Regions from separate parts of the Bacillus spongicola genome, predicted to be linked through region 2. Evidence: predicted binding sites of a transcription regulator. Region 2 holds the regulator's gene; each other region holds the start of a gene.
What was found. Region 2 encodes LexA, which represses DNA repair genes until DNA is damaged. Its sites were predicted from a motif close to CGAACATATGTTCG; they were not measured.

Region 1 (6,315 bases), on a different contig from region 2:
GAAGCGTTGAAAATTGCCGATAGAATCGCAATAATGAAGGATGGTGTCATTCAACAAATAGCCACACCCACAGAGCTTATTTCTAACCCGAAAAATGAATTTATTACTCAATTTATCGGAGAGCACCGGCTAAAGAAAACACCGATACATAAAAGCGTTTCGTCACTGCAAATCTTAAAAACGATCCCCCACTCTAGCGTACCTTCCTCGGTTTCAATTCAGGAAGACGAGTCTATACAACGTGCGGCATCACTAATATTAACTGAAGATATCCCGTTTCTCCCCGTTAAAAGAAAAGAGGATACACTTGGTTACATCACAAAAGAGATTCTTCTTCGTGAGTTCGCTGATTTAGAGAAAGAAGGTGTGAGAGGATGAGTAATAACGTCTTCACCACTTTTTGGCAAACGGTTACCACCAGGCAGGATGACATTGTTGAAAACTTGATCGAACACCTGTATTTATCCTTCACATCCGTATTTATTGCCATATTAATTTCCATTCCACTCGGAATTTTTATATCTAGAAAAGAAAAATTTGCCGAGTTTTTTATTGGTGTTACCGCTGTGTTTCAAACGATACCTAGTTTAGCATTTTTCGGATTTCTAGTCCCTATTTTTGGGATTGGCAGTGTGACTGCTATTATTGCTTTAACACTATACGCATTACTTCCAATTCTTCGGAACACTTATACCGGAATCATTGGTGTTGATCAAGCTATAATTGAAGCCGGCAGAGGGATGGGAATGACAGGAATGCAAATTTTAAGGAAAATTGAGCTACCACTTGCATTACCTTTTGTCATGGCCGGCGTGCGAACAGCCACTGTTTTAACTGTTGGAGTCGCCACCCTCGCAACGTTTGTCGGTGCTGGTGGCTTAGGAGAACTTATTTATCGTGGTTTAACTTCATGGAATAATTACTTGGTGCTAGCAGGAGCTCTACCTGCTGCTTTACTTGCGATTTTCTTTGATTTCATCTTAAAGATGTTAGAAAAATCCGCAACACCAAAAGGGCTAAAAAATAAAAATATTTAAGGAGTGTCTTGGATGAAAAAACAAATTATTGCTGTCATCTCTGTATTTGTCATGATCTTTCTAGCAGGTTGTGGAAATGGAGAAGGTGATGAAAAAGATCCCATTGTTGTATCAGGGAAAAATTGGACAGAACAATACATTTTATCTCATATTCTCGCTCAATATATTGAAGGGAATTCTGACTATAAAGTGGACCTACAAGATGGTTTAGGGGAAGTTGCAGTACTAACTCCTGCTCTAGAAAAAGGGGATATTGACGTATATGTAGAATACACAGGTACAGGTCTTGAAGCGGTATTGAAGGAAACGACCGAGGAAGGCGAAACAGCAGAAGATGTTCTGAAGCGTGTAAATGAAGGCTATCAAGATAAATTTAAGGCAAAATGGTTAAAGCCACTAGGATTTGAAAATACCTACACTCTTGCATACCGAAAAGATGAAAACATAGATGCTGATACGTATTCGGATCTCGTTAACTTTTCAAGCGAATTGACATTTGGTGCTCCTCATCCGTTTTATGAGCGAACAGACGGATATGACGCATTAGTGAACCATTACGGCTTCGATTTTAAAGATACAGAGAGTTTTGACCCGAATATCATGTACGAAGCAGTAAAAAATGGCGATGTCGATGTCATTACTGCCTTTACGACGGACGCCCGAATCGATCGCTATGACTTAATATCAACAAAAGATGACAAAGGGTTATTTCCTCCGTACTATGCTGCACCGGTCGTGAGAGAAGAAACATTAGAAGCCTATCCTGAGTTAGAAGATTTACTGAATGACTTAGCGGGTCAGATTTCGGAAGAGGATATGCGTGAAATGAATGCAAAAGTCGATTTAGATAAAGAAACCTATGAATCTGTAGCAAAAGCGTTTCTTACCAATAAAGGACTAATAAAAGAATAAAAAACAGGAGTGAGACGATGATGGAGAATCCTTCAAGAGATGAGATAAAAACGATTTTACAAAAGGCGAAAACAATTGCGGTTGTTGGGCTAAGTGACAACCCAGAACGTACGTCATATATGATTTCAGAAGCCATGCAAAAAGCGGGCTATACAATCATCCCCGTCAATCCGATGGTCGACAAAGTTCTAGGTGAGAAAAGCCTTTCCTCCTTAAAAGAACTTACTCATCCAGTGGACATCGTCAATATTTTCCGTCGTTCTGAGTATTTACCTCAACTTGCAAAAGAATTTGACGAAATTGAGGCAGATGTATTTTGGTCACAGTTAGGTGTGATGAATGAAGAAGCCTATCAGTTTTTATCCAAAAAAGGGTATACCGTTATTATGGACCGCTGTATTAAAGTGGAGCATGCACTTACAAAATGAAGAAAAAAACAAGGGAATGTGGATTCTATCCCTTGTTTTTTTTGTGTATTTTTATTAAAAAAGGAATGTAAAGTCCATGCTATTAAAGAAATTGCATTTGCCAAATTCAAATAAAGCAGTAAAATAAAGCATAGACCGTTGCAGATTTTATGGTAAGATGAGTTAGCGAACAATTGTTCTTATATTGTACTTTTTATACTTTACGCTAACTAAACTGCACACCAGAGAAGGTTGAAAGGGGAATGTTCGTGGCCAAAGAAAAAGAAACCATGGATTATAATGATGATGCCATACAAGTGCTTGAAGGCTTAGAAGCTGTCAGAAAAAGACCAGGAATGTATATAGGGTCAACTGATACAAGAGGACTTCACCATCTTGTGTATGAAATTGTAGATAATTCAGTTGACGAAGCACTTGCCGGACACGGGAATCACATACGTGTCATCATACATAAAGATAATAGTATTTCCGTAAAAGATGATGGTCGAGGAATGCCGACTGGAATGCATAAAATGGGCAAACCAACACCTGAAATAATTTTAACTGTCCTTCACGCGGGCGGGAAATTTGGCCAGGGTGGCTATAAAACAAGTGGAGGTCTGCACGGAGTCGGTGCCTCAGTTGTGAATGCATTATCTGAATGGTTAACCGTGACCATCCAAAGAGATGGCTTTCAATATGAACAGCGATTTGAACATGGAGGAAAGCCAGTTACTACGCTCGAAAAAATCGGGAAGGCTAAACAATCGGGGACAACTCTCCACTTTAAACCCGATCCAATCATCTTTAGTACAACCACTTATAATTACGATACTCTTTGTGAAAGGCTCCGGGAATCTGCTTTCCTTTTAAAGGGGTTAAAAATTGAAATCATCGATGAACGACACACTGCTCAAGAGGTATTTCACTATGAGAATGGCATTGAAGCATTCGTTCAATATTTAAATGAAGGCAAAGATTCGTTACATCCAGTTGTCTCATTTGAAGGAGAGAACATTAATATTGAAGTCGATTATGCTTTCCAGTTTAATGATGGATTCTCTGAAAATGTTCTTTCGTTTGTTAATAATGTTCGAACCAAAGATGGTGGAACTCATGAATCTGGAGCAAAAGCGGCGATGACTAGGGTTATCAACGAATACGCACGAAAAGTCAGTTTGCTGAAAGACCGTGATAAAAACTTAGAAGGTGCCGATATCCGTGAAGGACTTGCTGCCGTAATTTCTGTTCGAATTCCAGAAGAACTCCTTCAATTTGAGGGACAAACAAAAGGGAAGCTTGGGACAAGTGAAGCACGATCAGCCGTTGACGCTGTAGTGAGTGAGCATTTGCAATATTTCTTAGAAGAAAATCCAGATATGAGTAACTTGCTAATTAAGAAATCGGTCAAAGCGGCACAAGCAAGAGAAGCTGCACGAAAAGCACGGGAAGAAGCTAGAAGCGGAAAGAAACGGAAGCGCTCGGAAACGGTGTTATCAGGAAAGCTTACACCAGCCCAATCTCGTAATCCTCAGCGAAATGAATTATATTTAGTTGAAGGTGATTCCGCCGGAGGCTCAGCCAAACAAGGAAGAGACCGAAAATTCCAAGCCATTTTGCCTCTACGTGGAAAAGTTATCAATACGGAAAAAGCCAAGCTCCAAGATATTTTCAAAAATGAAGAGATTAACACGATTATTCATGCTATTGGTGCGGGTGTTGGACATGATTTTAATTTAGAAGATACGAATTACGATAAAATTGTCATTATGACAGATGCCGATACAGATGGTGCTCATATACAAGTGTTATTGCTCACCTTTTTTTATAAATATATGAGACCTTTATTAGAAGCAGGAAAAATCTTTATCGCACTTCCACCTTTATTTAAAGTTAGTAAAGGAACCGGAAAAAAAGAAATTATTGAATATGCCTGGACCGAAGATGAGTTGCAATCAGCCATAAAGAAAGTCGGACGTGGTTATATCATTCAGCGATATAAAGGACTAGGTGAGATGAACGCCGATCAATTATGGGAAACCACCATGGATCCATCTACACGAACCTTAATTCGAGTCAGAATTGACGATGCAGCCCGTGCTGAAAAACGGATAACCACCTTGATGGGTGATAAAGTTGAACCGCGACGGAAATGGATCGAAAGCAATGTAGCTTTTGGTTTAGAAGATGATGCAAGTATATTAGAAAATGAAACAGTTACGGTCGCAGAGGAGGAATAGAACATGTCACAACAAGAGATATATCAAGACATGCCGCTAGAGGAAGTGCTTGGCGACCGGTTTGGGCGTTATAGTAAATATATTATTCAAGATCGAGCTTTACCTGATGCTCGAGACGGATTGAAACCGGTTCAGCGAAGAATTCTTTATGCCATGCATTTTGAAGGCAATACACATGAAAAAGGCTTCCGAAAATCTGCCAAAACGGTCGGAAACGTTATTGGTAATTACCATCCTCATGGAGATACATCTGTCTATGATGCTATGGTTCGAATGAGCCAAGACTGGAAAGTACGTAAATACTTAGTTGAAATGCACGGTAATAACGGAAGTATTGACGGGGATCCACCCGCAGCCATGCGTTATACAGAAGCGCGTTTATCTGCCATTTCAACGGAACTTCTACGAGACATTGAAAAAGACACCGTAGAATTTATTCCGAATTTCGATGATACCGCAAAAGAGCCGACTGTTCTTCCTGCGCGTTTCCCGAACTTATTGGTAAATGGATCGACCGGAATCTCGGCAGGTTATGCAACCGATATCCCTCCTCACCAACTGGGGGAGGTCATTGACGGAGCCATTATGAGAATGGACAACCCCTTCTGTACGGTGGACGAGTTAATGAAGGTTATATCAGGCCCTGACTTTCCAACCGGTGGCATCATTCAGGGAACAGACGGAATTAAAAAAGCGTATGAAACAGGGAAAGGAAAGTTTATCATTCGTGGAAAAGCCGCTATTGAAGATATGCGAGGTGGAAAACAACAAATTGTGATTACAGAAATTCCCTTTGAAGTAAACAAAGCCAATCTCGTAAAAAGAATCGATGAGTACCGTGTCGACCGCAAAGTAGAAGGCATGGCAGAGGTCCGAGATGAGACGGACCGAACTGGACTTCGAATCGTAGTCGAACTAAAACGTGAAGCGGATGCGACTGGAGTCCTCAATTACCTCTATAAAAACACGGATTTGCAAATAGCGTACAATTTTAACATGGTAGCCATTCATAAACGCCGCCCGATGTTAATGGGGCTGAGAGAACTATTAGATGCCTATATTGCCCACCAAAAAGAAGTGGTCACTAAACGATCTCAGCATGATTTACAAAAAGCGAAAGACCGCGATCACATTGTAGCAGGCCTAATGAAAGCCTTATCGATTTTAGATGAAGTCATCACCACAATTCGGGCTTCTAAAGATAAAAAAGATGCAAAGAACAACCTTCAATTACAATTTGACTTTACGGAAGCACAATCTGAAGCCATTGTTTCTTTACAACTTTATCGATTAACAAATACTGATATCACGGCTCTCCAACAAGAGGCAGATGAACTTGCAAAAATTATCGAAGAGCTTTCAACAATTCTTCAAAGCGAGAAAAAATTGGCTTCGGTGATCAAAAGTGAATTAAGAGCGATCAAAAAGAAATTTAATGATGAACGTCGAACCAAAATTCAAGCTGAAATTGAAGAACTGAAAATTAACTTAGAAGTCCTCGTAGCATCTGAGGATGTTATGGTTTCTATTACAAAGGAAGGGTATATCAAGCGTACTAGTCTCCGTTCCTATGCCGCTTCAAATGGACAAGACTTGGCGATGAAGGAAGCTGACCGCTTATTGACTCAATTCGAAATCAATACAACGAATAAACTTCTTGTATTCACGAATAAAGGTAATTACCTCTTCTTTCCAGTCCATGAATTACCTGATATTCGC
Region 2 (6,315 bases):
TATATAAGTTTTAAGCGTAGGATCTAATTGATTGGGTCGAGCGACATTCCACTCAAATTTATAGTACCAAGTCGCAACAAATGCATCATTTAGTCCAGCATATAGAATAGATAAAATCCTTGCTGCACGTGGGGCTTCAACTCCAAAAGAGTCGATCAATTTATCGGCTATGGGTGTCCATTGTTTTGTCGCAGGCCCTCGTGACCAGTAAGTGGCAATCGTTTTTTCCCGTTCGGTTAAGTTAGCGAGAGTACTTTTGACTTTTTTTAATTCAGTTTCCCAGTGTATGCGATCGGGAGAGAGAATATTAAAGTGAATAGCTTCACCATCTCTTGTGCTGAAGTTGGAGCCCTCACGTTTGATGTAAAAAGTTGGCCATGAAGAGGTATAAGGAGCTTCTGGGTTTGATGGAGAAAAATCTTCGCCAGCATATGGAACTTCATTCCATAAAGGTATATCATTATTGCTCATAATTTTCACCCCCTTTTTATTAGATTATGCAAATTTGTTAAAGAGGTTTAGACGATGTTAGAGAAAATTTATGAGCGAATCTTCACTGCTGTACCGATTGGAATAATGCTTGCGAGCTCTTCAACGTCCGCATTGTACATTCGAACGCAGCCTTTGGAGACAAATTTGCCAATGGAGGAAGGGTTATTTGTTCCGTGTATTCCGTAGTGCTTTTTCGACAAACTCATCCATATCGTCCCAAACGGACCCCCTGGGTTCGGTGCTTTATTAATAATGATATAGTTGCCAATCGGGGTTGAACTGAGCATTTTCCCTACCCCAACGGGATAGACCTTTTGGGTTTGATTGTTATAAGTAAGGGTGAGTGTTCGGTTAGTTAGATTGATGTTAATTTGGTAGGGGATTGTGTCAGGAGAGGGATATCCTGGAATAGTTATTTGTTGACCGACATAAATAAGATCAGGGTTGATACCGGGGTTGACTTGAAGAATAGATTGAAGGGGAGTTCGGTAGTCTTCTGAAATGGCAAAAAGCGTTTCACCAGATTTAACAGTATGTAACATTTTTATGGCCTCCTTTATTTACCTCACTATATGCAAGTGAATTTTGGTGAGTGAAGGCTGATTTTTGATGATTGTTGCCTTTCGCACTAAATCTTATTTTGCGACAAAGATTGTCTTCGGGGGTATTTTTGCATTATTTTCAATTCGTTGGGTGAACACAGTGGACCTCTAATGATTTTTACAGAAGTCTGTTTTCGCTAAGATTGCTACTATTCGAACCAGTCTATCAGCTGTTAAATTGCTTTGCACCGGGCATTTTTTCGTCTATTATTGATGAAAATGAGTATGCCGTTAGCTCAGAAAGACTCACTGTTTCAGTTGATATAAGATTCTCTTACTGACTTGCAATATCGTTGAACTTTCAATTTCAAACTAGGTTATAGATTTCCGCTCCAGGCACTCGCTTTCCGCGGGGCGGGCGGTGAGCCTCCTCGGCGGAAGAACGCGCCTGTGGGGTCTCACCTGTCCCGCTAATCCCGCAGGAGTCGAGTGCCTTCCGCTCCAATTTTTTAATTTACAAATGCGTGGTCTAACTCCACCGTCTTTAGACGGTATCCGCTTTTAGCCTTGTCTTTAAATGTCCATACTTACGATAGAGGTGAGAGTATAGACGGTTATCAAAAAAGTAGTCATGCGGTATTTGATATAAAATATCATGTTATATGGGTTACGAAATATAGATATAAAGTTCTACATGGACCAATTGCCAAAAGAACAAGAGAATTAATAAGGCAAGGCTGCGAAGCAAGAGGAATCACGATTTTGCAAGGGAGTGTGGGGAAAGATCATATCCACTTATTGCTATCTTGTCCTCCAAGCCTAGCACCAAGTAAAATAATGCAGTACTTGAAAGGACGATCATCAAGACTCCTCCAGGATGAGTTTCCTGAATTAAAGAAGAGATTTTGGGGACAACATCTATGGGCGAGAGGATATTTCTGCGCAACAGTTGGAACGGTAACAGAAGAAATCATTCGAAACTATATAGCCAACCAGTTTGGTGATGGAAAAGACGATATATTCAAGATTGAGGAGTGAGTTTAGTCAAATTCAGTATGCTTCAGCTTAGGTACTTTGAGAAGACTTGAGTCTTGAATTGCGACTTTAGTCGGTGACATTTATGTCTAAATCCACCTGCTTTAGCGGGTGGTCGTTTAAGTATACAAATTATTAAAGGCTTATATAAGGTCCTATTTCTCGTAGATTTTCATTCGCATTAAGTCCATAGGTTGAAAGAAATAGACTATCCATCTGTCTCTTAAAGGGAGGATGTACAATCAAAGTTTTACTTCTTTCAATTCATATTCAGAAGGATCATACTTTCCTTTCTCACAAGTAACTCAAACCTATCTTACTTGAGTCTTGGTAACATTGTCAGCAGTATCTATCAAAATAACGAATCGCTACCTGAAGTAAATCATAGAAATAATTGAATTTGTCTTCTTTTTTGAACAAAGTTAATCCAATTGGAGTCATGTACCATTTCTGTGAATGATGGTGCAGCTATCGGATTTCCATTACGATTCCAAGTGTGACTTGATAAGAGTTTTTTAGCTGTGCTAACGGATTCACTACAAGTTCGATAAAGTGAAAAACTTTTATTAAAGCGATTAAATAAACTTGTTCATAGTAAACTTCTTCAAGTACTAGACTAGCATTGCTTTCGTCAACAATCTGGACATCTATTTGGACATCCTTACAAAATTCTGAGCAAAAGGGATACTCATTTTGATGAATAAAAAAACAAAATGAAGGATTTAATTTAAAATTAGCTGAAATAGCCACAATGAATACGAAACCCCCATGTCCTTCTCAGACACCGCAATAGATGGAAATGGGGGTGTAGTGGTTAAATCTTAATCCTTTCAGTCAACGATGATAAAGTAGGTACTAAGATGATCTTAGCACCTGAAAGAGAGACAAGTTGACAACCATTTCCGGCGGTGCCTCTAGCGGAATTATGCATTGTTAAGACTGTGTACACTTTCACTATAAACTTTATGAAAGTGCAGGTAAAAAGAAAGAAAGCAACAAAAAAGAATTCTGTCTACTTTTCAAAAAAATGGGTTAGCCAGTTTAGGAGGGTGCTTTTTTGTGCCAAAATCAGCATCAAAACCCATTTTCGTATAAAAAGAGCCCAAGTGAAAAAGAAAAAAACCTTGCAGATGCAAGGTTTAATGAACTTGACGGTAAACACCAATCACTTTTCCTAGTATACTTACACTTTGGAGAATGATGGGTTGCATCGTAGGATTTTCAGGTTGTAAGCGGATAAAGTTTGTTTCTTTGAAAAAACGTTTACAGGTTGCTTCATCTTCATCAGTCATCGCAACGACAATCTCTCCATTGTTGGCTGTTTGCTGTTGACGAACAATCACGTAGTCACCGTCTAAGATCCCAGCATCGATCATACTGTCTCCCATAATTTCAAGCATGAAGACCGGTTCATCTGCAGGAGCTAACCTTTCGGGCAAAGGAAAGTACTCTTCAACGTTTTCAATCGCTGTAATTGGAATACCAGCGGTAACTTTACCTACCATTGGTACATTGACAACACGTTGTCGTGGGATTTGATCCACCTCTAAATCTAAAATTTCGATTGCACGGGGTTTAGTTGGGTCCCTGCGGATCAAACCTTTGCTTTCTAATCGTGCTAAATGTCCATGAACAGTAGAACTAGATGCTAATCCTACCGCTTCGCCGATTTCTCTTACAGAAGGTGGATAGCCTTTTACTTTTACTTCTTGCTTAATAAATTCAAGAATATCTTGTTGCCTTTTTGATAGTTTTGTCATTATCTGCACCTCAAATCTCTTCAATCTCTTAAACTTATTATATCATTATTTTTTGTTAGATACAAACATAAGTTCTAGTTTTAGTTGACAACGAACATTCGTTCCTATTATAATGTAATTAATACGAACAAACATTCGATAGGAGCGATGAAGATGATTACTTTCCTAAAAAATAATAATTTTGTAGTGTTATTAATGATTTTGACATTTATTTCAGGTTTGGTTATGTTAAACCAGTTAGAAGAAACTGACACAAGTTCTTATTTACATATTACAGTTGAAAAAGGCGACTCGCTATGGACGATAGCAGATCAATATCAAAAACTTCATGGGATGAATAAGAGTGATTTTATTCGATGGGTTTCTGATCAAAATGAGATGAAGAACTATGACCTAATCGCTGGTGAGTCCATTTATATCCCTGTTAAGTTCGAAGAGATAAAACAAATGGATCTTAATACACCACAATATGCGTTAAAAGGAGAATAATTTCAATATGAAATGCATCATTTACTGTCGCGTTAGCACGAAAAAGGAAACCCAAGAAACGTCACTAAAACGACAGGAAGAAGAATTAACGAAACTAGCCAGTCAATGGGGATTCGATATTCATTCTGTGATAAAAGATCAAGCAAGCGGCTATGATTTAGACCGAGAAGGAATTTTTGAACTTTTAGATGAAATAAAAGTTCATAATATCGAAGCCATTTTAATTCAAGATGAAACGAGAATCGGTAGAGGAAACGCAAAAATTGCTTTGATCCATTGTTTATTGAAAGAGGAGATAAAGCTTTATAGTATTTCTCATAAAGGAGAGCTTCAATTATCAGAGTCAGATTCAATGGTTCTTCAAATTGTGAGCATGGTTGAGGAACATCAACGGAAAATTCATAACCTGAAAATCAAGCGTGGCATGATTAGAGCAGTTGATAACGGATTTAAACCTGAAAACAATTTAAAGAATAAAGGGAATATTGAAGGAAGAGAACGAAAAGAAGTACCGATTGAAGAAATTGTCCGATTGCGTAAAAATGATTTAACATTCTCTGAAATTGCTGCAACATTAAGAGGATTTGGTTTCAATGTATCGAAAGCTACGGTTCATAGAAGATATCAAGAGTTTATGAAAAAACGAGAAGAAGCATGATACTTGTTATTTTGAACACTATCTTGTAACATATCAATACAAATGATAGACGTTTAAAACAACAAGAAAGGGGAGCTTATCATGTTAAATCCGGATAAACTCGCTCGATTAAATCAGCTTTCTAAAATAGCGAAAGCTGGTACATTATCAGTTGAAGAAACCATTGAGCGCCAAGATCTAAGGCAGGAATATTTATCAAATTTCCGTAATTCAATGAAATCTACCATAGAGAATACAAGAGTGATCGATCCCAATGGAAATGACGTCACTCCGCAAAAAGTAAAAGATCGACTAGATAAGAAAAAAATGCATTAAACCAAGAATCAATTCTTGGTTTTTTGTTTGTTTTTATGTGGGAAAGCAATATTTGATAAACGAGCGGATGATTTGGTCACTTAATGCAAATAATGTGAAGAATTATTCATCAAAATTGTTACAATGAATTCATTGTTGTTGTATAAACTTGAAAAGACGATTAATATTAAGAATGAGTCAAATTATGACGAGAAAGGATGTAAATTTTTATGTTTGATCAAATGGATTTATTAGCTGTAAATACAATTAGAACTCTTTCAATTGATGCAATTGAAAAAGCGAATTCAGGACACCCAGGAATGCCAATGGGCGCTGCGCCGATGGCCTATTCTTTATGGACTGAATTTATGAATCATAATCCAAAAAATCCTGAATGGTTTAATCGGGACCGCTTCGTTTTATCTGCGGGACATGGATCTATGCTTTTATATAGTATGCTGCACTTGTCTGGCTATGGCTTGCCAATGGAAGAAATCAAAAACTTTCGCCAATGGGGAAGCAAAACACCTGGACACCCAGAATATGGTCATACTGTAGGAGTGGAAGCAACAACAGGACCACTTGGGCAAGGAATTGCAATGGCTGTTGGGATGGCTATGGCTGAGCGTCATCTAGCAGGTGTTTATAATAAAGATCAATTTAACCTTGTCGACCATTATACATATTCGATTTGTGGCGATGGTGACCTAATGGAAGGAGTGTCAGCTGAAGCTTCATCATTAGCAGCTCACTTAAAGCTTGGTCGTTTAATCGTCCTGTATGATTCAAATGACATTTCATTAGATGGAGATCTAGATCGCTCATTCTCTGAAAGTATTGAAGGTCGTTTTAAGGCATACGGTTGGCAATATTTACGTGTTGAAAATGGCACGGATCTAGATGAAATTTCTAAAGCGATTGAAGAAGCTCGTCTTGACTTAGACCGTCCTACCCTTATTGAGGTTAAAACAGTAATCGGTTTTGGGTCTCCTAATCGCGCTGGTACTTCTGGTGTTCATGGTGCTCCTCTTGGTGGAGATGAACG
Region 3 (6,315 bases), on a different contig from region 2:
TATGAAAAAAGCATTTGCTAGAATGAAGGCGATCGGTGGAGGGATGGTTCTTGTTGAGAACGGCGAATTAGTTCATGAAATTCCCCTGATTTTGAGTGGTATAATGTATGATGGCGAAATGAGTGAGTTGATAGAGCTTGAAAGCACGTTGAAAGAGGAATTAAGCCGACGGGGTTATGCTTTTGCTGATCCGGTGTATACATTGTTGTTTTTGTCATCGACACATTTGCCCTATATTCGGGTAACCCAAAAGGGGCTTTACGATGTGATGAAAAAAAGTGTACTTTTTCCCTCAATCATGAGATAGACTATAAAAACAGCTTTGAAAAGTAGGTGTGACCAATATGCGGAAAAAAGCAGCGGTGTTTATAGGTGTGATCATGTTCCTAACTGCTTGTGGAGACAACGAGACAACCATGCCGCAAGAAGTAGGGAAAGTAGAAGAAATATCGGAACAAAACACCAGCATCACGAAGAATGATGTAGAAGAAAAGGAAACGGTAAGTTATACCTATCCTTTAACGGGAGTAAAAACAGAAACTCCATCATCAAATAGAGCCATAACAGTTACGGTTAATAATCATCCGAAAGCAAGGCCGCAATCTGGATTGTCTCAAGCAGATGTAATTTATGAATTGTTAGCAGAAGGGGAAATTACTAGATTATTAGCAGTATACCAAAGCAACTACCCTACTGTAGTTGGACCTGTACGGAGTGCACGCGGTTATTTTATTGATATTGCTAATAGTTATCAGAGCATCTATATTGCTCATGGATATTCGCCAGAAGCGCAAGAAATGTTATTCGGAGGCGAAATTGATCACCTTAACGGAATCCAGTATGATGGGTCTTTGTTTCATCGTGCAGAATCTCGTGTAGCCCCTCATAACTCATATATTACTTTTAAAAATATTATGCAGGGCGCAAATAAACTAGGCTACAATATGGAAGGTGCACCAGCAAGTTATGCGTTTTTTTCAAACGATGAGGAGACAAAAACGGGAAATGTTTCTTCTTTTACGGTAAACTATTATCACAATCCATCATATACTGCTACCTATCAATATGAATCTGGGAAGTATGAACGATCGGTTAAAGGAGAGAAGACCTTTGACCTTGAAAGCAATTCCGAGGTGAAATTAAGCAATGTATTAGTTGTTGAAGTGCCTCACAAGATCATAGATTCTGTAGGTAGACGCGAGTTAAACCTTACAGGAGGAGGAAAAGCCTTACTTTTTCAAAATAGCCAAAAACTAGAAGTTACATGGAAGTATGAAAATGGACAAATTGTACCGTATAATGGAGAAGAGCAAGCAAAACTAGTTCCAGGAAAAACATGGATATCCATTATTCCGACCAATCCGGGCATATCAGAAATGGTTTCTTATTAAGGAACTGTTCTTAGCTGTAAATTTGTTTCATCTAATCGCAAAAGGAGTCTAAACAATGCAAATTGATAAACTAAGAGGGAAAGAACTCGATCAATTATTTCTATCGATCTTATCTCTCAAAAACCTAGAGGAAAGCTATCTTTTCTTCGATGACCTATGTACTGTGAATGAAATACAATCATTAGCACAAAGGCTTGAAGTGGCACGTATGCTTCGAGAAGGCAAAACGTATCATAAAATAGAAACAGAGACAGGGGCAAGCACAGCCACTATTTCTCGTGTAAAGCGCTGTTTAAATTACGGTAATGATGCCTATGAAATGGCATTAGACCGCATTAAGAAAGAAGATTAAACAAAAAATCCATCTTTTATCAGGTGGATTTTTTTTGTTGATTAATCAAATAAGGACCTTTTCGTTTACCATGAAATATCGATGGAATCCTCCACTTTAGCAGTGCTTTTTATCACAAATTGATGAAAAAATGCCCCGAAACGAAGCTATATCAACGTGTATAGACTGATTCGAAAAGCAATAAACTTTGTGAAAACAGCTTTTTAAAAGGAGATAGGCTTAAGTGGACCAGAATCAGGGAGCTAACGAATAGACCACTAATAAAAGGATGAAGCTGTGCACAAATTCCATCTATAAATACAAGGAGGAGAATGGAAAGGGGAATCCTAAAGTTAGATAAGGTAGTGCAGATGATATGGTTTTTGGTGCTTTGTTTTTTCATTTTTCACCCTCCTTCGAATAATAAAGTTTTGAATCTATGCCGAGAAGAGGCCGTTTAATATCAAAAAAATATTCTTGTTGAAAAGTCCTGCTTTTTCCAAATTACGATAACAAACAATGGGTAAATATTGGGGGGTGAACTTCAATGCTTTTCTTTTAGCTCACTTTGTCACATGCTATAATGGAGAAATGGACAAGTGAATGGAGGGTACAAGATGTATGATGTACGTATGTGGCGTCATGTATATAAATTAGATCCAAATAAACCGATTTCTGATAAGAACTTAGAAAAAATTTGTGAATCGGGAACAGATGCGATATTAGTGGGAGGAACAGACGGAGTTACTCTCGATCTTGTGCTAGATTTAATGGCAAGAATTCGTCGGTTCACCGTACCTTGTATATTAGAAGTATCTAACTTAGAATCACTAACACCAGGATTTGATTTGTATTTTATTCCGACTGTGCTAAATAGTAACAGTTCCCAATGGCTAACCGGCTTACATCATGAAGCGGTAAAAGAGTACGGTGATATCATGAACTGGGATGAAATCCTCATCGAGGGCTACTGTATCTTAAATTCCGAATGTAAAGCAGCTTTGTTAACAGATGCAAATGCCGATATTGAGACCGAAGATGTGGTCGCATATGCAAGAATGGCAGAAAAAATGTTTCATTTGCCCATTTTTTACTTAGAATATAGTGGTCAATACGGTGATTCTAGTCTAGTAAAGAAAGTAAGTAGTGTATTAGAAGAAACAACGTTATTCTACGGTGGCGGCATTCAGTCTGCAGAGCAAGCCGCAGAGATGGCAGGCGTATCGGATGTCGTTGTCGTGGGAAATGTGATATATGATAATTTAAAGGAAGCTTTAAAAACGGTAGAAGCCGTCAAACAAACAACAAGATAAGTTTTTTAAAAAGGAAAAAACGTGTGAATTTTAACAATGGTTTTGGTGTTTAGCTTCAGCTGGTTGTGCTTATGCGTGTCGCCGACAGTCGGGCGCTTTTCGCTTTTATTCGTGAAATACGATATAATAAGAACAAACGTTCTAAAGATGGTGGTGGAAACGAGATGCAATATTTATCTGAGAAATTATTAACCGGGATGAATCCTCCGCAAAAAGAAGCTGTACAAGCAACAGATGGTCCACTTCTTATCATGGCAGGAGCTGGATCGGGAAAAACACGTGTGTTAACTCATCGCATTGCGTATTTAATGGTGGAAAAGCGAGTTAGTCCTTACAATATATTAGCGATTACATTTACGAATAAGGCCGCTCGTGAAATGAAAGAACGTGTGAACAGAATACTAGGTGGAGCTGGAGAAGACGTGTGGATTTCGACCTTTCACTCCATGTGTGTGCGTATCTTACGTCGCGACATTGATCGAATAGGTTTTAGTAGAAATTTTACGATTTTAGATTCGTCTGATCAGCAGTCCGTGGTGAAATCGATTTTAAAAGAGAAGAACATTGACCCGAAGAAATTTGATCCGCGCGCCCTACTGGGGATGATTTCATCTGCTAAAAATGAACTAATGAAAGCAGAAGAATATAGCAAACAAGCTGGTAGCTATTTTGATCAAGTAGCGAGCGATGTGTATACAGAGTACGAGAAGCGCCTAAAGAAAAATCAGGCATTGGATTTTGATGACCTAATTATGACGACGATTAACTTATTTCAACGAGTTCCAGAGGTGCTGGAATTTTACCAACGTAAATTTCAATACATTCATGTTGATGAGTATCAAGATACAAACCGGGCACAATATATGCTCGTAAAATTATTGGCGTCTCGTTTTCAGAATCTCTGTGTGGTTGGGGACTCAGATCAATCAATTTATCGGTGGCGCGGTGCGGATATTGCCAATATTTTATCCTTTGAAAAAGATTACCCGAGAGCGCGTTCGATTTTCCTTGAACAAAACTATCGGTCGACAAAACGGATTTTGCTTGCCGCAAATAATGTAATTGAGAAAAACCTAAACCGTAAGCCGAAAAACTTATGGACTGAAAATACAGAAGGTGAAAAAATTGCCTATTTCCGTGCGGATAATCAGCAAAGTGAAGCTCAGTTTGTTGCAGGGAAAATTAAAGAATTGGTTGATGGAGGTAAACGGAAGTATTCTCAATTTGCGATTTTGTACCGGACCAATGCTCAGTCAAGGGTAATGGAGGAAGTACTATTAAAGTCAAATATTGAGTATACAATTGTCGGTGGAACCAAGTTCTACGATCGTAAAGAAATTAAAGATATTTTAGCTTATTTACGATTAGTTTCGAATCCAGATGATGATATTAGCTTACAACGAATCATTAATGTCCCTAAAAGGGGGATTGGATCGGGCTCCATAGACAAAATTGCTCGGTATGCACAAACAAATGACTTATCCATGTTTCAAGCATTGGCTGAGGCTGACTTCATTGGATTAAGTCCAAAAATTACGAGTGGTGTTCTTCAATTTAGAGAGTTGATTCATAAGTACACGCAAATGCAGGAATACTTGTCGGTAACGGAGCTTGTTGAAGAAGTGCTCGAAAAAGCTGGTTATCGAGAAATGTTAAAAGCAGAAAAATCAATTGAATCACAAAGTCGTTTAGAAAATATCGACGAGTTTTTATCTGTTACCAAAAGCTTTGAAGAGAGTAGTGAGGATAAGAGTCTGGTAGCCTTTTTAACGGATTTAGCTTTAGTTGCCGATATTGATTCGCTAGATAAAGAAGAGAAAGTCCAAGATGCAGTTGTCTTGATGACTCTCCACTCTGCAAAGGGTCTAGAGTTTCCAGTTGTCTTCTTAATGGGAATGGAAGAAGGAGTATTCCCTCACAGCCGGTCCCTGATGGAAGAAGATGAGATGGAAGAAGAGAGACGTTTAGCTTATGTAGGAATTACACGGGCAGAAGAAGAGCTTTTTATTACGAATGCTCAGATGCGAACTCTATACGGCCGAACGAATATGAATCCTGTTTCACGATTTATAAGTGAAATCCCAAGCGATTTACTTGAAGAGGTAGGCAAAGAGAAGCCTATCTCAGGTGGTTCTCTTTTCCAAGGAAGAGCGAATCAGCCTCGCAGGCAGCCGGTGAGCCGCCCGGTACAAAACACAACAGGTGGAGAAAAAGTCGGTTGGCAAGTGGGCGATAAAGCTGAGCATAAAAAATGGGGAACGGGAACGGTCGTTAGTGTGAAAGGCCAGGGTGATTCTATGGAATTAGATATCGCTTTTCCAAGTCCTGTAGGCATCAAGCGATTGCTGGCGAAATTCGCTCCGGTTCAAAAAGTATAAGAAGGAGCTGTTTTAAGTGGACCATCAAACAGCAGAATTACGTGCAAAAAAGTTACAAGAGTTATTAAATCACTATAATTATGAATATCATGTAAAAGATACTCCTTCAGTGGACGACCAAGAATATGATCAATTATTGAAAGAACTAGTGTCAATTGAAGAAACATATCCAGATTTACTTACTTCAGATTCCCCAACACAGCGTGTAGGGGGAGCTGTTTTAGAAGGATTTCAAAAAGTGGAACACCGCACGCCGATGCTTAGTCTTGGCAATGCATTTAATGAAGAAGATTTACGGGATTTTGATCGCAAGGTGCGAGAGAATGTTGGGGAAGATTTTCGCTACGTCTGTGAGCTGAAAATCGACGGCCTCGCCGTCTCCCTCCGGTATGAAAATGGTTATTTTGTACAAGGAGCTACACGTGGAGACGGCTCGGTCGGTGAAGACATTACCGCTAACTTGAGAACAATTCGCTCTATTCCTTTACGAATAGAAGAACCGCTCACAATGGAAGTGCGCGGAGAAGCGTTTATGCCAAAGAAATCCTTTGATAATGTGAATAAACTTAAGAATGAGAATGGAGAAGAGCCATTTGCTAACCCGCGTAATGCTGCAGCTGGATCTCTTCGTCAATTAGATCCTAAGATTGCAGCTTCTCGTAACTTAGATGTCTTTCTTTATAGTATCGCAGATTCAGGAGAAACCGGAATAACAAGTCATAGTGAAGCCTTGAATCTACTAGATGAATTCTCCTTTAAAACCAATAAAGAGCGTCAAATAAGTGAAGATATAGACGAAGTCATTCAATATGTGTCACAGTGGGAAGAAAAAAGACCACATTTAGCGTATGATATTGACGGAATCGTCATCAAAGTGGATTCTCTCGCTCAGCAAGAAGAGT
Region 4 (6,315 bases), on a different contig from region 2:
AAGTCAATTAATCCAAGATGAATACAATTCAAATAATATCTTTATACTGGATGGAATTGTTTCAACCAAATCGACCAATGAAAAGCATTGGCAACTTGTAAGAGAAATTATGAGAATGTCAGCCGTTAAAGTCATTGAACATCCAGATATCTTTGTGCAAAATTCAGAATATTCCATGGAAGATTTTGATTATTTTATTGAATTACGAAATGATCCAGAAGAAGAAATTACATACGAATTGGTTGAACGAAATCAATTTTTTCAAGAAAATGATTTTGGTGGCTTTGATTTTTAATGTTAGAAGGTGGTAGTGTTGACAGAACTAGGAGCACGTTTAAAAGCAGCTCGCGAAGAAAAAGGATATGATTTAGAAGATCTTCAAAGAATCACAAAAATCCAAAAACGATATTTGCAAGGAATTGAAGAAGGAAATTACGATTTAATGCCTGGAAAATTTTATGTGAGGGCCTTTATCAAGCAATATGCTGAATCGGTAGGACTTCATCCTGAACAGCTATTTGATGAGCACGCGAATGAAATTCCAGTGGCACAAAGTAGTGAGCTCCCGGAAACATTATCACGAGTGAGTTCTCGCAGGAAAGTGTCTGATTCCACATCAAAGTTTATGGATGTGTTACCGAAACTTCTCATTCTGTTGTTGGCAATTGGGGCGATTGTTATCGTGTGGTTTTTATATGACAAGTACTTCGTATCGGAAGATCCATTAAAGGAAAATAATCCAACTGAAAATACGGTAAATATGGAAACAAAAGATAATGGTTCTCTACAAGAGGAATCAAACGATGAATCTGCGAACAGCGAAGAGGATAATTCAAACAGTGAGACAGAAGAAGCGAAACCAATTGAAAATACACCAGAGCCTCAAGAACTGTCAGTTGTCGAAGTTAGTGGCACTCAGACCACTTATGCCTTGAAAAATGCAAAAGAATTTCAGTTAGAACTAACGGCTTCTAAAGATGGAGCTTCTTGGGTAGAGGTATATAACGCTGACAATGAGCAACTTTATTTTGCTATGTTGGCGGATGGAGAAAAGATCTCCTATGACCTTAAGGGAAATGAACAAGCGTTAATTAAAATCGGCAGAATACTTGACGTTACGATGAAACTAAACGGTGAACCCGTAAAGTTTGAGCTTGAAGATGTTTCGCAAAAATTTATTATCCAAAACAGTCCGGCAGAATAGTCATCTTTACGGGTGACTATTTTTGCTTATGTACTCATTGAATCTTGGAGGGAAAAACATGAATCTACCGAATAAAATTACCATTTCTAGAATATTTATGATCCCAGTTTTTTTAATTTTTATGCTCGTTCCGTTTGGGTGGGGTGACATTACTGTACTGGGTACCACGATGCCAATAGCTCATTTCGTATCGGCTATTATTTTTATTATCGCTTCTACAACCGATTGGGTAGATGGTTATTATGCAAGAAAATATAATATGGTTACAAATCTAGGTAAATTTTTAGACCCGTTAGCAGACAAACTTCTTGTTTCAGCCGCTTTTATCGTGTTAGTGGATCTTGAATTAGCTTCAACTTGGATTGTCATCTTGATCATTTCTAGAGAATTTGCGGTAACGGGCTTGCGCCTTGTTTTAGCAGGTACAGGTGAGGTCGTTGCAGCAAATCAGTTAGGTAAAATTAAAACATGGGCTCAAATCGTCGCTATTTCCGCACTGCTATTGCATAATATTCTTTTTCAAAGTATCTCAATACCATTTGCAACGATTGCCCTGTGGGTTGCTTTATTCTTTACGATTTGGTCTGGCTGGGATTATTTTTATAAAAATAGAGCGGCTTTTAAAAATTCAAAATAGCCTAGTACAGGAGGGTGAATAATATGCATGCTGAAATAATTGCGATCGGATCGGAACTCCTTCTTGGACAAATTGTTAACACTAATGCGAAATATTTATCAAATGAATTAGCGGATATTGGGATATCCGTTTTTCATCATACGGTTGTAGGAGATAACAAAGACCGACTTAAAAATGCAATTGAAATTGCGGAATCTCGTGCATCGCTCATACTTTTCACGGGTGGGCTCGGTCCGACTAAAGATGATTTAACAAAGGAAACGATCGCTGATCATCTAGGTGTTGAGTTAGAATACAACGAGGAAGCAATGGAACGGATTCAAGGGTACTACCAAAAAGTGAATAAAACGATGTCAGAAAATAATCGTAAGCAAGCACTTATTCTTCAACAGTCGCGTGTATTACCGAATGATTTTGGTATGGCCCCAGGTATGTTCTACAAAGGGAAGAACCATCAATACATGCTGTTGCCAGGTCCACCTAGGGAATTAGAGCCTATGTTTAATTTATATGCCCGACCTATTTTGATGGCTGAAACAAATGAAAAACAAGTCATTAAATCGAGAGTGTTACGTTTTTTTGGGATAGGTGAGTCACAGTTGGAGACAGATATCATGGATATTATTGATACCCAAACCAATCCGACTGTTGCACCTTTAGCTGATGACGGGGAAGTGACACTACGATTGACTGCCAAACATACGAATGTGATCGAAGCGGATAAGCTCTTGCAGGGAATAGAAGCTCGGATCACAGAGCGTGTAGGTGAATACTTATATGGGTACAATGATACTTCTCTGATGAATGAAGTTGTCCATTTCTTAAAGAAGCAAGGGAAAACAATTGCGACAGCTGAAAGTTTAACAGGTGGTATGTTTAGTTCAGCCCTTACCTCATATGCAGGGATTAGCGCAAGCTTTCTTGGTGGAATCGTTTGTTATTCCAATGATGCGAAGCAAAATTTTTTAGATGTTTCTACAGAAACGCTGTCCTCAAAAGGAGCGGTAAGTGGCGAATGTGCTGCTGAACTTGCAGGAAATATACGTAACAAAATGAACAGTGATCTAGGAATTAGCTTTACGGGTGTCGCGGGACCAAATTCAAGTGAAGGGAAAGAAGTGGGGACTGTCTATATCGGTTTAGCCATCAAAGGACAAAAAACGAACGTCTATTCGCTTCAGCTTGCTGGGAATCGTGAATCAATTCGAATGCGTGCTGTAAAATATGGATGCTACTATTTATTGAAACAATTACAAAAATAATCTGTGAACCCATTTCTTAGGACAGAAATGGGCTTTATTGAATTAGCTGTGTTAAACAATTCTGTTAATATAGACTTATCAATCTCAGTCATTCAATAATGCGAAATATAAGGTGAACAACTAGATGAAAATTCCTTTGAAGAAGATCAACCAGGAGACTAGTAAACTGCGTGCTTCAGGCCAGTATCGTCTGAAGGAATTTTTCATTTTAGGTGTAATTTTGTTCAAAAAAATATGGCTATTCGCACTTTTTGTGGAGAGTAGCATTGATGGACATGCAATAAGAAGCTTGACTTCAAAGCGAAATGTTTTTTATTTGTGACAGGATATCTCGCCCACCCCTCCATATAAAGCCAAAAAAAGATTACCCCATTGTAATGTACTATGAACCAATTAAGAATAGTTTTGTGATTTTCATGTTGTTAAGGATCCTCTATTATTTATTCAGTAGTATTAGATTACGATTTTAATTCTTATTTAGTATGCTAGTAGAATAGGAGGTTTTGTTGTTTTCGAAGCTGTCTCAAAACTATGATATAGACTGGTTTCAAGTCACTGTTTTTGTAATTATTTGAATGTTTATTCTGCAAATGTAGATGCTTACCCAAAAAGAGGGATCAATAGCAACAATATATACGAAAGATTTCATGGCGGCGATCTCACCGCCACCATCTACCATGAAAAAAATTCATTTCAAGCTCAATAATGGTTTGAGACTGATTTATTTCCCCCAAGCTAATTAATTTAGCGATGATTATATATTATTTTTTTCAGACAAAGGGCGTACTAAAAAACAAAAATGTTTGTCGAGACTGTCTTTTACATGAAGTAGTGAGGGAATTGACGGGATAATAATTGGGGATTTATTACAGCAAAAAGCGAACATTTATTCGTCTTTTTACTTGGCAAATGTTTAAAAGTGGTTTATAGTAGAGAAAGGTTTTGAATTAGATAGTTTATCTAATATAACGAAGAAATAGAATGAGAGTATAGAGGAGGAAATATGTATGAGTGATCGTAAAGCGGCCTTAGATATGGCGCTAAAACAAATAGAAAAGCAATTTGGTAAAGGATCCATTATGAAACTTGGAGAGCAAGCAGAACGTCGAATTTCTACATTTCCAAGTGGTTCACTAGCATTGGATGCAGCGTTAGGGATAGGTGGGTACCCTCGAGGTCGAATTATTGAAACATACGGTCCTGAAAGTTCAGGTAAAACAACGGTTGCCCTTCATGCGATTGCTGAAGTACAAGCTCAAGGTGGTCAAGCTGCTTTTATCGATGCAGAACATGCTTTAGATCCAGTTTATGCACAAAAATTGGGCGTCAATATTGATGAACTTCTATTATCTCAACCTGATACAGGAGAACAAGCGCTTGAAATCGCTGAAGCCCTTGTACGTAGTGGTGCAGTAGACATTTTAGTCATTGACTCTGTTGCTGCTCTTGTACCTAAGGCAGAGATTGAAGGCGAAATGGGAGACGCTCACGTAGGTTTACAAGCTCGTTTAATGTCACAAGCTCTGCGTAAGCTTTCTGGTGCGATTAATAAATCGAATACTATTGCGATTTTTATTAACCAGATTCGTGAAAAAGTCGGTGTGATGTTTGGTAATCCTGAAGTGACACCAGGAGGTCGTGCACTGAAATTCTATTCTTCTGTTCGTTTAGAAGTTCGTCGTGGAGAAACCTTGAAACAAGGTAATGAAATGGTCGGGAATAAAACACGAATCAAAGTCGTGAAAAACAAAGTAGCTCCGCCGTTTCGCTTAGCCGAAGTGGATATCATGTATGGTGAAGGGATATCAAAAGAAGGCGAAATTATCGATTTAGGCTCAGAGTTAGAAATCGTTCAAAAAAGTGGTTCTTGGTATTCGTATAACGAAGAACGTTTAGGGCAAGGACGAGAAAATGCCAAGCAATTTTTAAAAGAAAACCCAGAAATTCGTCATGAAATTATGATGAAGATTCGTGACCACTATGGCTTAGACGCTTCAGTGACCGATGAAGGCCAGGACGAATTGGACATTTAATTTCGGAAGGCCCAGCTTGGAGCTGGGCCTTTTCGTGGAATAGATTTCCTTTATCATTGCGTACCCCTTGACAATAAAAATCTGCGCACTTAAAATTAACTTGTATAATTTTTAAATTTTTCAATGAGTATTTGAAAAAATTAGAGCTGTATATTGAAAAATATGAACCAATGTAGCAGCCGACATGTTAAAAACATGAGTTAAAGTTCATAGCAAGAGGAGGTGAAATGATGGACAATCCAATTATATTCATCATCTCCATTTTGCTTGGCCTAATCGTAGGTGTAGTTGTTGGCTATTTTATACGTAAATCGATTGCGGAAGCTAAAATTTCAGGGGCAAAACATGCTGCAGAGCAAATTTTTGAAGATGCCAAGCGAGAAGCGGAAGCACTTAAAAAGGAAGCGCTGTTAGAGGCAAAAGATGAAAATCATAAGCTTCGAACTGAGACAGAACGTGAACTTCGTGAACGAAGAAATGAATTGCAAAAACAGGAAAATCGGTTAATGCATAAAGAGGAGAATCTTGATCGAAAAGACGAATCCCTTTCAAAACGTGAGACGACTTTAGAGCGTAAAGAGGATACTCTGATAAACAGACAACAACATATTGAAGAGACGGAAAGCAAAGTGGACGAGATGATACGATCCCAACAAACAGAACTTGAACGTATCTCAGGTCTAACAAGGGACGAAGCAAGATCAATCATTCTAGATCGTGTAGAAAGCGAGCTTTCCCATGATATTGCTATTATGGTAAAAGAGTATGAAAATCGTGCTAAGGAAGATGGAGATAAGAAGGCTAAAGAAATTCTTTCTCTAGCGATCCAACGTTGTGCAGCAGAACATGTTGCAGAAACAACAGTTTCGGTAGTCAATCTACCTAATGATGAGATGAAGGGTAGGATTATCGGTCGTGAAGGTCGAAATATTCGTACACTTGAAACGCTTACAGGTATTGATCTAATCATTGATGACACACCGGAAGCCGTTATTTTATCAGGATTTGACCCGATCCGTCGTGAAACCGCCCGAATTGCACTTGAAAAACTTGTTCAAGACGGAAGGATTCATCCTGCTCGTATTGAAGAGATGGTTGAAAAATCAAGACGTGAAGTGGATGAATACATTCGCGAAGTAGGGGAACAAACCACATTTGAAGTGGGAGTTCACGGGCTAC

Region 1: the regulator LexA is predicted to act here: its motif matches at 2,544-2,557, upstream of parE (DNA topoisomerase IV subunit B).
Region 3: the regulator LexA is predicted to act here: its motif matches at 3,165-3,178, upstream of pcrA (DNA helicase PcrA).
Region 4: the regulator LexA is predicted to act here: its motif matches at 3,983-3,996, upstream of recA (recombinase RecA).

Annotation. Positions count from the first base shown of each region.
Region 1 covers NZ_JAYKTS010000001.1:100,919-107,233, forward strand. Annotated here, with positions in the region: gene U8D43_RS00455 (ABC transporter ATP-binding protein) at 1-378, shown strand, start outside; gene U8D43_RS00460 (ABC transporter permease) at 375-1,037, shown strand; gene U8D43_RS00465 (ABC transporter substrate-binding protein) at 1,050-1,949, shown strand; gene U8D43_RS00470 (CoA-binding protein) at 1,970-2,377, shown strand; gene parE (DNA topoisomerase IV subunit B) at 2,626-4,596, shown strand; gene parC (DNA topoisomerase IV subunit A) at 4,600-6,315, shown strand, end outside.
Region 2 covers NZ_JAYKTS010000020.1:51,345-57,659, forward strand. Annotated here, with positions in the region: gene U8D43_RS13825 (vanadium-dependent haloperoxidase) at 1-471, opposite strand, end outside; gene U8D43_RS13830 (L,D-transpeptidase family protein) at 540-1,034, opposite strand; gene tnpA (IS200/IS605 family transposase) at 1,641-2,072, shown strand; gene U8D43_RS13840 (hypothetical protein) at 2,538-2,819, opposite strand; gene lexA (transcriptional repressor LexA) at 3,209-3,829, opposite strand; gene yneA (cell division suppressor protein YneA) at 3,983-4,318, shown strand; gene U8D43_RS13855 (YneB family resolvase-like protein) at 4,326-4,976, shown strand; gene U8D43_RS13860 (DUF896 domain-containing protein) at 5,058-5,291, shown strand; gene tkt (transketolase) at 5,501-6,315, shown strand, end outside.
Region 3 covers NZ_JAYKTS010000003.1:22,373-28,687, forward strand. Annotated here, with positions in the region: gene U8D43_RS02620 (adenine deaminase C-terminal domain-containing protein) at 1-307, shown strand, start outside; gene U8D43_RS02625 (DUF3048 domain-containing protein) at 345-1,391, shown strand; gene U8D43_RS02630 (YerC/YecD family TrpR-related protein) at 1,447-1,743, shown strand; gene pcrB (heptaprenylglyceryl phosphate synthase) at 2,340-3,035, shown strand; gene pcrA (DNA helicase PcrA) at 3,200-5,413, shown strand; gene ligA (NAD-dependent DNA ligase LigA) at 5,430-6,315, shown strand, end outside.
Region 4 covers NZ_JAYKTS010000047.1:6,937-13,251, forward strand. Annotated here, with positions in the region: gene U8D43_RS19640 (YmfK family protein) at 1-295, shown strand, start outside; gene U8D43_RS19645 (helix-turn-helix domain-containing protein) at 314-1,204, shown strand; gene pgsA (CDP-diacylglycerol--glycerol-3-phosphate 3-phosphatidyltransferase) at 1,263-1,841, shown strand; gene U8D43_RS19655 (competence/damage-inducible protein A) at 1,865-3,103, shown strand; gene recA (recombinase RecA) at 4,111-5,136, shown strand; gene rny (ribonuclease Y) at 5,367-6,315, shown strand, end outside.